One region of the Serratia sp. 25CWL12 genome, then DNA from elsewhere that is predicted to be linked to it. Evidence: predicted binding sites of a transcription regulator. Region 1 holds the regulator's gene; each other region holds the start of a gene.

Region 1 (3,286 bases):
ACTGCCAGCCCATAGTTTTTACGCAAGAACAGATAAGCGGTGAGGGTGATTGCCAGCATAATGCTTAGCGTCACATATTCTGGTAACTGCAGTTGCAAAAGCCCTGCTGCAATCACCAGCCCAATCAGTGTGCCGAGCGCACGGTGCTGTATTCTTACTCGTGTAGCGTTATAACCGTTCTGGCTGACAAACATGATGGTCAGTAAGATCCAATAGGGTTTTGGCAGATGCAACAGCAGGCCTAGGCTACTGCCTACAGCCAATATGACCCCCAGTCGGGCTGCATTGCGTAGTGCGTTGGATTTGAACGATAAATAGCTTACCACTGCAGGCCAGAAGGGTAACCGTGACTGGTTGGCCATCAGGTCTCGGCGATAAAGAGGATGCTGTGTACGTAACAGGCGAGCAATACGGCTGAAATGGTAGTAACAAAACTGGCCAACGGGATTATCAGCATGCCGTGTAGCCACTTTCTCCAGCGCGGCCAATTCGTGTTTCATGCTAAAACGGCGAGAGTGCCGATGATAGAGGATATCTTCTGCGACAACGCGTAAACGTGCAGCGATGACTTGAGCATTACGACGAATGATCGCCTCAGCTTGGCTCTGCTCCACCAATTTTTGCACTTCTTCTGGCTGGTGGAGGCTGACGCTAATGTGTTCTTGCAGGTCGAGTGCCACTTGGAACGTTCGTTGCAGGCGTTTTTGTTCCATATTATTGGCGTGTGGCAGAAAGTTAATCTGCTGATATAGCAAACTGATCAGGTCCATCACTTGCTGTTGGCGTTGCAACAGTGGCGGTAGCGCGGTTTCAGGATCAGTATGTTGGGTCAGCAGCGAATATTTGGCTTCAAAATAATCAGCTAACTGTATATAGAGTTGGTTTAAAGATTCACGGATTGGCTGTTCTTTCCATAACTTAAACCAAAACCAAGTGAACAGGCCGTACCAGAGAGTGCCTACGGCATACAGTAGCGGGGCATACCAAATAGGTAGGCCATCCATGCTCAGAGAGAAAATGGCCGCAACCAGTGCTGCGGGCAGCAAGCGTGCATGTAGTGGGCTGATTTCCCCGCTGACACCCAGCAATAGCGCCATAGCAAGCATCAGTAAGGGTAATGGGATATGCCACAACAGCGCCTGTTGCAACAAAACACAGCTGAGAGCGAACAGTGCCCCGCCGATTATCAGGCGCTTGAAAAAGCGCTTATGAGGGGTATCTAGCCCGGCGATATTGCAACAGACAGGCACTAACGAGAACAACAGCCCCTGTTGCAGGTGGCCCAGCAGTAAACCCACAACGACAGGCAGGCACAACACCAACGTTTGTCGCAGGGCATAGTTCACTTCTGGATGGTAGATCAGGCGGCGCCACATGTTTTGCTGTTCAGCAGACAAAGAACGGCGCATTGCAGCGCCGTTTCTTTAATGATTAACGGGTACCGTACACGACAATGGTTTTGCCATGAGCGGAAATCAAATTTTGATCTTCAAGCATTTTCAAAATGCGGCCAACAGTTTCACGTGAACAACCGACGATCTGACCAATTTCCTGGCGGGTAATTTTGATTTGCATACCATCCGGGTGAGTCATCGCATCAGGCTGTTTTGCCAGGTTCAGCAAGGTTTGTGCGATACGGCCAGTCACATCAAGAAAAGCGAGGTTACCTACCTTCTCTGAGGTGACTTGCAGGCGACTTGCCATTTGTGCAGATAGGCGCATCAGAATATCCGGGTTAACCTGAATGAGCTGGCGAAATTTCTTATAGGAAATTTCAGCTACTTCACAGGCACTTTTCGCCCTTACCCAGGCACTTCGTTCCTGGCCTTCTTCAAATAATCCAAGCTCGCCGATGAAATCCCCCTGATTTAGGTAGGAGAGGATCATCTCTTTGCCTTCTTCATCCTTAATCAACACCGCGACGGAACCTTTGACGATGTAGTAAAGAGTTTCCGCTTTTTCACCTTGGTGAATCAGCGTACTCTTTGATGGATATTTGTGGATGTGGCAATGAGACAGGAACCATTCAAGAGTCGGGTCTGTTTGCGGTTTGCCGAGAACCATGCGCTATTATCCTCTGTTGTTATCGCTGCCTTGTATCACAGGGGTCAGAGTTCCCTGTAAAACGTGCTTATAGCCTGATGTTTTAGTTGTGGCTATCAACAGGTTTTGAGGTGAGGTATATCCCCGTTGTCACTCAAGCCGTAGTAGACTCGTTCGTTTGTCGCCTACCGGCAGTTTGAACGAATCTGGGTAAAAAAATCACTTATACACTAGCATATTAACTCGTATTAAGTGCTGCAAGCTAGGTTCCATTAACTCACCAATGATCTTAGGATATATCCCTGAAATTGATGCCATGAAAAAAGTATTGCAGCTGTGTTTGTAGCACAGAGTGAGGCGGGTGTCTTGTGTTGTCTCGTTTCAGCATGATTAGTGTCAGGTTTCGTTGCCAGTTTCTCTATGAAAGCGTACGTTGATTTTAAAAAATAATCGGAGTGAACAATATGCAGGCAAGAGTGAAGTGGGTAGAAGGGCTGACATTTTTGGGGGAGTCTGCTTCCGGCCATCAGATTTTGATGGATGGTAATGCGGGTGATAAGGCCCCAAGCCCAATGGAAATTGTGTTGATGTCTGTGGGGGGCTGCAGCGCTATCGATGTGGTGCCGATCTTGCAAAAAGGCCGCAATGATGTGCGCGATTGTGAGGTGAAACTGACTTCAGAACGCCGTGAAGAGGCACCTCGACTGTTTACCCACATCAATCTGCATTTTATTGTCACCGGAAAAGGGCTAACCGAAAAGGTGGTGGAACGTGCAGTAGACCTTTCTGCCGAAAAATATTGCTCCGTTTCCCTGATGCTGGGCAAAGCGGCCACTATTACCCACAGTTTTGAAATCCATGAAGTTGATTGAGCACTACTCTGTGTCATGTTGACACGGAATAACGCTAAGCATCGCCGTGCCGTTTTGGGCTGCGGCGATTTTTGTGCAAACGTTGTGTCTGCGGCAGACTGTCGATAGGGCTTGTCACCCGCTTGGATTGCAGATGAAACGGAGTATCACAGGCGTGAGATTAATCGCCGCCCACCTACATGATTCGATATTATTCGATTTTCTTGCCTTCCAGTAGCCGTTGCACCAGTGGCGTCATAATCAGCTCCATTGCCAGCCCCATTTTACCACCAGGTACCACCAACGTATTGATATGTGAAATAAATGACCCTTGCAACATGGCTAGAAGATAGGGGAAATCGATCTGTTCCAAGCCACGGAAATGGATCACC
Region 2 (3,286 bases), 1.5 Mb from region 1:
AACGGTCAAAACCGCCAAAGCTGTTCCCCATGGCATGAGCATACTCACACAGGATCAACGGGCGAGGTTCATCAGGTAAACCGATCCATTTCTTGAGCGACCATTTCGGTACAGTTGGGAAGGGCTGATCCTGCTCCACTCGTGCATACATCGGGCAGAGAATATCCGTTGCTGCCGTGTTGGCCCCGCCACCTTCATATTGTACCGGGCGAGTAGGATCCTGGCTTTTAACCCAGCGGTACAGTGCATCATGGGTGCTACCATGACCCGATTCGTTACCCAGTGACCAGATAATGATACAAGCATGGTTACGGTCGCGTTGCACCATACGCGTCACGCGTTCACTCATGGCTGGCAACCAAACCGGATCATCGGCAATCCGGCTCATCGGCTGTAAACCGTGGGTTTCAATGTTGGCTTCGTCCACCACATACAGGCCATAGTGATCGCAAAGCTGATACCAACGCGGATGATTCGGATAATGGGAACAGCGCACCGCATTGAAATTATGCTGTTTCATCAGCAAGATATCCTGGCGCATTGTGGCCTCATCCATCACCTGCCCTAGTTCGGGATGGTGTTCATGGCGATTGGTACCACGGATCAACAACGGCTGACCATTAAGCTTCAACAAGCCGTTGCTGATTTCAACCTGGCGGAAACCCACGTCATAAGCCTCTGCCTCTACCAGCTCTCCGGTGGGCGATAGCAGCACGATTACGGCACGATACAGTTCTGGCGTCTCCGCACTCCATAACGCCGGTTGCTCCACTGGCAAGCGCAGCGTAGTACGGTCGTCATAAGCGCCCCGCTCATCGATGATTTCACTGCCGAAGCACTGGGTTTTCTCGGCAATCAGCCTCTCTTTACGCCACAGTTGCACCTGCACCCGGTGTTGCTGCGGTTGTTGGGCGACTACCGTTACAACCAACTCTCCCCGGCGGAAACTGTCGCTTAATGGCGTAGTGATATGGATATCACTCAAATGGCTGGCTGGTTTATGTAATAGGCTAACATCGCGGAAAATCCCGCTCATGCGCCACATGTCCTGATCTTCCAGATAACTGCCATCGCACCAGCGTAATACCATCACCGCCAGGCGGTTTTCACCCGGTTGCAGCGCGTGGCTGATATCAAACTCGGCAGGTAAACGGCTGTCTTGTGAATAACCAATCCATTCACCGTTACACCAAAGATAAAAGGCCGAATTGACACCGTCGAAAATAATCCGGGTTTGCCCCTGTGTTATCCACTCGTCATCAACACTGAATGTGAGCGAATAACACCCCGTGGGGTTTTGTTCAGGCACTAAAGGGGGGTTAACCGGAATAGGATAAGTGACATTGGTATAAATTGGTGCGTCATAGCCTGCCATTTGCCAGTTTGAAGGCACCCGCATTTCATCCGCACTGTCCAGATCGTCATGTAGCCATGCTTCAGGCACCTGTTCTGGCTGGCTAAAGTAGCTAAACTGCCAAACACCATTTAATGAAATAGACTGTGATGAAGCCTGGTCATCTCGGGCATCTTGCTCATTACGCCAACTGCGAAATGGCGGATGTGCTGGCAAGCGATGGTAGTGTGTACAGGCAGGATTCTCCCAGTCTCGACGAGATAAAACAGCACTGAGTGATTTCCCTAACTGAGATGAACTCATACATCCCCCAAAATGTTATCCGCTCACAATTAGTTGTAAAATGAACAACAAGCATAAAGGTGTAAAGCAAATATCATGGGGAAATAGATGTCGGTCACATATTCAGCAAAAGGAGTGAGGGTTGATCCCCTCAGATTGAATTTTATTTTTCGTCCAACGTGGCGATTTGACGAGCGATACGCAGCAACTCCTGAGATAAACTTTTCGGCGAGACATTTTTTTGATTCACTGCCGCTGTGGTATGCCTTTGCACCAGCGAGGTTGCCAAACGCAAAGAGCACCCATGAGACTGATGCTGCCCTTCCAGACACTGGACCAAACGTTTCACACTTTCCTGCCCTAACAAGCGGAAATCCTGCTTGATGGTGGTCAGCGGCGGGAAATAGTAAGCACTATCTTCGGTGTCATCGTAGCCAACCACCGACATTTGCGCCGGAACTTGCAACCCATACTCCTGTAATGCGCGCAGTACGCCTAACGCCATTTGGTCATTAGCCACCAATATTGCCGTCGGGTGTTTTGGCAAACTTAAAATCTGCCCAGCAAGCTGGTAACCGGAAGCGGCATCCCAATCGCCGTGAAACACAGAACAAGGTACCAATTGATGTTCGGCTAACGTCGCTAACCAGCCCTGATAGCGTAAACGACCGGAAATAGAGATCAGAGGCCCGGTAATCAGCGCAATGTCGCGATGCCCAAGAGCAACAACATGTTCGACGCCTCGTCGAGCACCTTCATAGGGATCAAACAAAATGCTAAACACCTCGGCATCGGGGTCTACGTCTAAAAACAGTGCAGGGATCTCGCCACAGGTTTGCACCATGGCATAAGCATCATCGGTTGTCAGGGGGACGTTAATCAACAAACCATCCACCCGTTGTGACAGCAGCTCATTCATCGCAGAGCGACAGGCCTGAATGCCAAGATCTTCCACCATGGAAATCACCACGTTAAAACCCAACTGGTTAGCTTGGGTTTTAATTGCCGATGCGATTTGCGAAGGTGCATGCAGTGCCAACTCGGTGGTGGCCAACCCCAGCGTAAAGCTCTGTTTACCCGCCAGCTGTTGTGCGACACGGTTTGGCACATAATTCAACGCAGCCATTGCCTGTTCGACCTTAGCACGAGTTTTATCTGAAACATGTTCGGCCCGATTTAATACCCGTGACACAGTCTGATACGACACCCCCGCATAGTCGGCGACATCATTAAGCGTGACAGATTTAGGCTTCATACAGTTTCTCGCGTAGATTAATACTAAAAATCAAGCTAATGGAGTTGAATCATAGCAGATTCAGTCTATCGATAGAGAAGCTAAACGTAGTAAGATGAAGGGGAGTATTAGCTTCAGCAAGTACAGTTGCCCGGATATTTACCTCCTCTTAACAATTATCTGGGAATAATATTAATCATTCTTATATTATCCTCTCTGGTCACATGGTAACCTATTGGTTCTGTTATGATGGGATTAAGTTTATTCATAGATAGTATTGCTGACTATCCCGTTATACTTATCAATACATTATTACAGGGCACATGGATGTTGTTGCTGGTGGTTAAAAATAATCCTTCTGTATTTGTCAGTAAAGCGTTGTATCGCCAACCGACGGCGTTGGTTCAGCATGGTGT
Region 3 (3,286 bases), 790 kb from region 1:
TTGAGGAAAGTAGCGCTCGGCAAACGGTTTTGATGCGACAAACAGGTAGTCAAGGGCACCCAGTCTGTCCACCAGGCAGCTTGGCAGCGGTTGTGGCTGGATACTGACCGCACCAACCACCTCTCCGCGCCGCAGGCGCTCCTGGGTTCGAGTTTCATCTTCAACCTGCAGGTTGAGGCGGATAGGGGAATCAGCCAGCACCGGTTTTAATGCCGGTAACAACCAGGTTGCCAGGCTGTCGGCGTTAACTGCCAACGACAGCAGTAACGGTGTATCAATACCGTTATCATTACCCAGCCACTCTTCTTCCAGCAATTCCACCTGGTGTAGCAAAGCCAGTAACTTCTGGCCCTGCTCAGTAGGGCGAGGCGGCACAGTACGCACCAACAAAGGTTGACCGAACAGGTTTTCCAACTGTTTGATGCGTTGGGATACTGCCGATTGGGTGATACACAGTTTTTGTGCCGCACGCTCAAAGCCGCGTTCACGGATCACCGCGTCCAGCGCTTGTAATGTCCTATAGTCTGGGCGTTTCATCGGAGAAATATCCCTTAAAATAAATTGAGTGAAAACGATCAATACGCTTGTTGTTGGCAACCAGAACCAACTTATGCATCGACAAATGTGCGGTAGCTTAAATAAGTCTCTTTTAGCCTAAGATGTAGATGAAGATTTACCTTATAATACGTATTCGTTTTCGTACATAGGCAATGAACAGATTATGACTCAGGATGAACTCAAAAAAGCGGTAGGTTGGGCTGCATTGGAGTACGTGAAACCAGGCACTATTGTGGGTGTCGGCACGGGTTCTACCGCAGCGCACTTTATTGATGCTCTTGGAACCATCAAACATCAAATCGAAGGGGCGGTATCCAGTTCAGATGATTCCACAGCCAAACTCAAGAGCCTGGGGATCACTGTTTATGATAGTAACGAAGTGGATTCGTTGGATATCTATGTTGATGGTGCGGATGAGATCAACCGTCATATGCAAATGATCAAAGGTGGGGGCGCCGCGCTGACCCGTGAGAAGGTCATTGCTGCCATGGCTCGCCAATTTATCTGCATTGTCGATGCCAGCAAACAGGTGGATGTTCTGGGGAAATTCCCGTTACCTGTGGAAGTGATCCCCATGGCGCGTTCTTATGTAGCGCGTGAATTGGTCAAGCTGGGGGGGCTGCCAGAATATCGTCAGCACGTGGTGACCGATAATGGCAACGTGATCCTTGATGTATACAATTTGAATATTCTTGATGCGGTTGCCTTGGAAAACAAGATCAATGGCATCGCCGGTGTAGTGACCGTGGGGCTGTTTGCCAACCGTGGCGCAGATATTGCGTTGGTGGGAACCGCGGATGGTGTGAAGGTCGTCAAGTAAGAGACTCTCGGCGGCGCAGTTGATTTACTGCGCCTGCTGATACCTGTCAGCCATTCAGGCTGCATCATTTTGCTATTAAATGATATTTTCTTAAATTCAGTTTTTTTGGTGATATATATCACATTCTAATAAGAAGCATTGCCGGGCTTCTGTCTAATGACTTCCTGATGGCATTTTCCACCAGAAACGAAAGCGATGACTGTACCTTGTGTAGGGCAGCAGGCAATCGTTTGGTCTTGCCCGACGTGTAATTTTTGTTATGTTGGTAGGCGTGCTGTTGGTTTCAAGCTGGAGACAGCCAGTCTGAATGGCGATGGATAGTGTTCCACAACAGCCACTTCTGAGGTCTGAACATAGGGTCGGGTAAATGGCAAAAGTATCATTGGAGAAAGACAAGATTAAGTTCTTGTTGGTTGAAGGGGTTCATCAAAGCACCGTAGATAACCTGCGTGCCGCTGGATATACCAATATTGAATACCACAAAGGTGCGTTAGACACTGAATCGCTTAAGGCATCGATCCGTGATGCGCACTTTATCGGTCTTCGTTCGCGCACTGAGTTGTCGGAAGAGGTGTTTGCTGCCGCAGAAAAACTGGTGGCTGTGGGTTGTTTCTGTATTGGTACCAATCAGGTTGATTTGAAAGCGGCCACCAAGCGTGGCATTCCGGTATTTAACGCACCGTTCTCCAATACGCGATCCGTGGCAGAAATGGTACTGGGGGAACTGTTGCTGATGCTGCGTGGTATCCCCAGCGCCAACGCCAAGGCCCACCGTGGTCAGTGGCAAAAACTGGCTGTCGGCTCCTATGAAGCACGTGGCAAGAAACTGGGTATCATCGGTTATGGTCATATCGGCACTCAGCTCGGCATACTGGCCGAAGGGCTGGGGATGCACGTGTTCTTTTACGACATCGAAAACAAGCTGCCATTAGGTAATGCTCATCAAGTCCGTCACCTGTCCGATTTGTTAAATATGAGCGATGTGGTGACACTGCATGTGCCAGAAACACCGTCCACCAAGAATATGATCGGTGAACAAGAGTTGGCATTGATGAAGCCAGGGGCGATTCTGATTAATGCCTCACGAGGGACGGTGGTAGATATTCCGGCGCTATGTCAGGCTTTGTCTAGCAATCATCTGGCGGGCGCGGCGATTGACGTGTTCCCGGAGGAGCCAGCCACCAATAGCGATCCTTTTGAATCACCATTGTGCCAATTTGACAATGTGCTGTTGACGCCACATATCGGTGGTTCAACCCAGGAAGCGCAAGAGAATATCGGTGATGAAGTGGCGGGCAAGCTGGCGAAGTACTCTGATAACGGTTCTACCTTGTCAGCGGTCAACTTCCCAGAGGTTTCGCTACCTTCCCATGCACCAAGCTCCAGCCGTTTACTGCATATCCATGAAAATCGCCCAGGGATCCTGACGCAGATTAACCAGATCTTCGCTGAAGAAGGGGTAAACATTGCCGCTCAGTATCTACAAACCAGCGCAGAGATCGGTTATGTGGTGATCGATATCGAAGCCACCACTGAGGATGCGGCGGTGGCCTTGCAGCGGATGAAAGCGATTGAAGGCACGATTCGCGCCCGTCTGTTGTTGTAGTTGGAATCAGTTATAACGAAAGATTAGTTGTAACAGGTTATCAGCGTAAATAAGAAGGCCGGAGTGATCCGGCTTTTTGTTATTCTTGGTGCCATGCCCAGCACTTGGTGGGGGTAATAATCTCCGGTAGCGCAATATCCCATGATTCCACGGGTAAGGCGCTAACCTGCTGGCAATTATGTGCCAGCCCGATAGGGTAAGGGCCACCACGTTGCCAATGCTGCAGGGTCCGATCGTAAAATCCGCCCCCCATCCCCAAACGCCCCCCTTGTGAGTCAAAGGCCACCAGTGGCGTTAAAACC

What was found. Region 1 encodes CRP, which controls carbon source genes, mostly activating them, when cyclic AMP is high. Its sites were predicted from a motif close to ATGTGANNNNNNTCACAT; they were not measured.
Region 2: the regulator CRP is predicted to act here: its motif matches at 1,740-1,757, upstream of ACX9GV_RS12925 (beta-galactosidase).
Region 3: the regulator CRP is predicted to act here: its motif matches at 1,485-1,502, upstream of serA (phosphoglycerate dehydrogenase).

Annotation. Positions count from the first base shown of each region.
Region 1 is NZ_CM147698.1:4,438,224-4,441,509, forward strand. Features, by position in the region: gene ACX9GV_RS19280 (YccS/YhfK family putative transporter) at 1-1,376, opposite strand, end outside; gene crp (cAMP-activated global transcriptional regulator CRP) at 1,432-2,064, opposite strand; gene ACX9GV_RS19290 (OsmC family protein) at 2,508-2,915, shown strand; gene ACX9GV_RS19295 (phosphoribulokinase) at 3,106-3,286, opposite strand, start outside.
Region 2 is NZ_CM147698.1:2,984,459-2,987,744, forward strand. Features, by position in the region: gene ACX9GV_RS12925 (beta-galactosidase) at 1-1,657, opposite strand, end outside; gene ACX9GV_RS12930 (LacI family DNA-binding transcriptional regulator) at 1,800-2,891, opposite strand; gene ACX9GV_RS12935 (hypothetical protein) at 3,117-3,286, shown strand, end outside.
Region 3 is NZ_CM147698.1:701,365-704,650, forward strand. Features, by position in the region: gene ACX9GV_RS03080 (LysR family transcriptional regulator ArgP) at 1-537, opposite strand, end outside; gene rpiA (ribose-5-phosphate isomerase RpiA) at 722-1,378, shown strand; gene serA (phosphoglycerate dehydrogenase) at 1,746-2,984, shown strand; gene ACX9GV_RS03095 (5-formyltetrahydrofolate cyclo-ligase) at 3,064-3,286, opposite strand, start outside.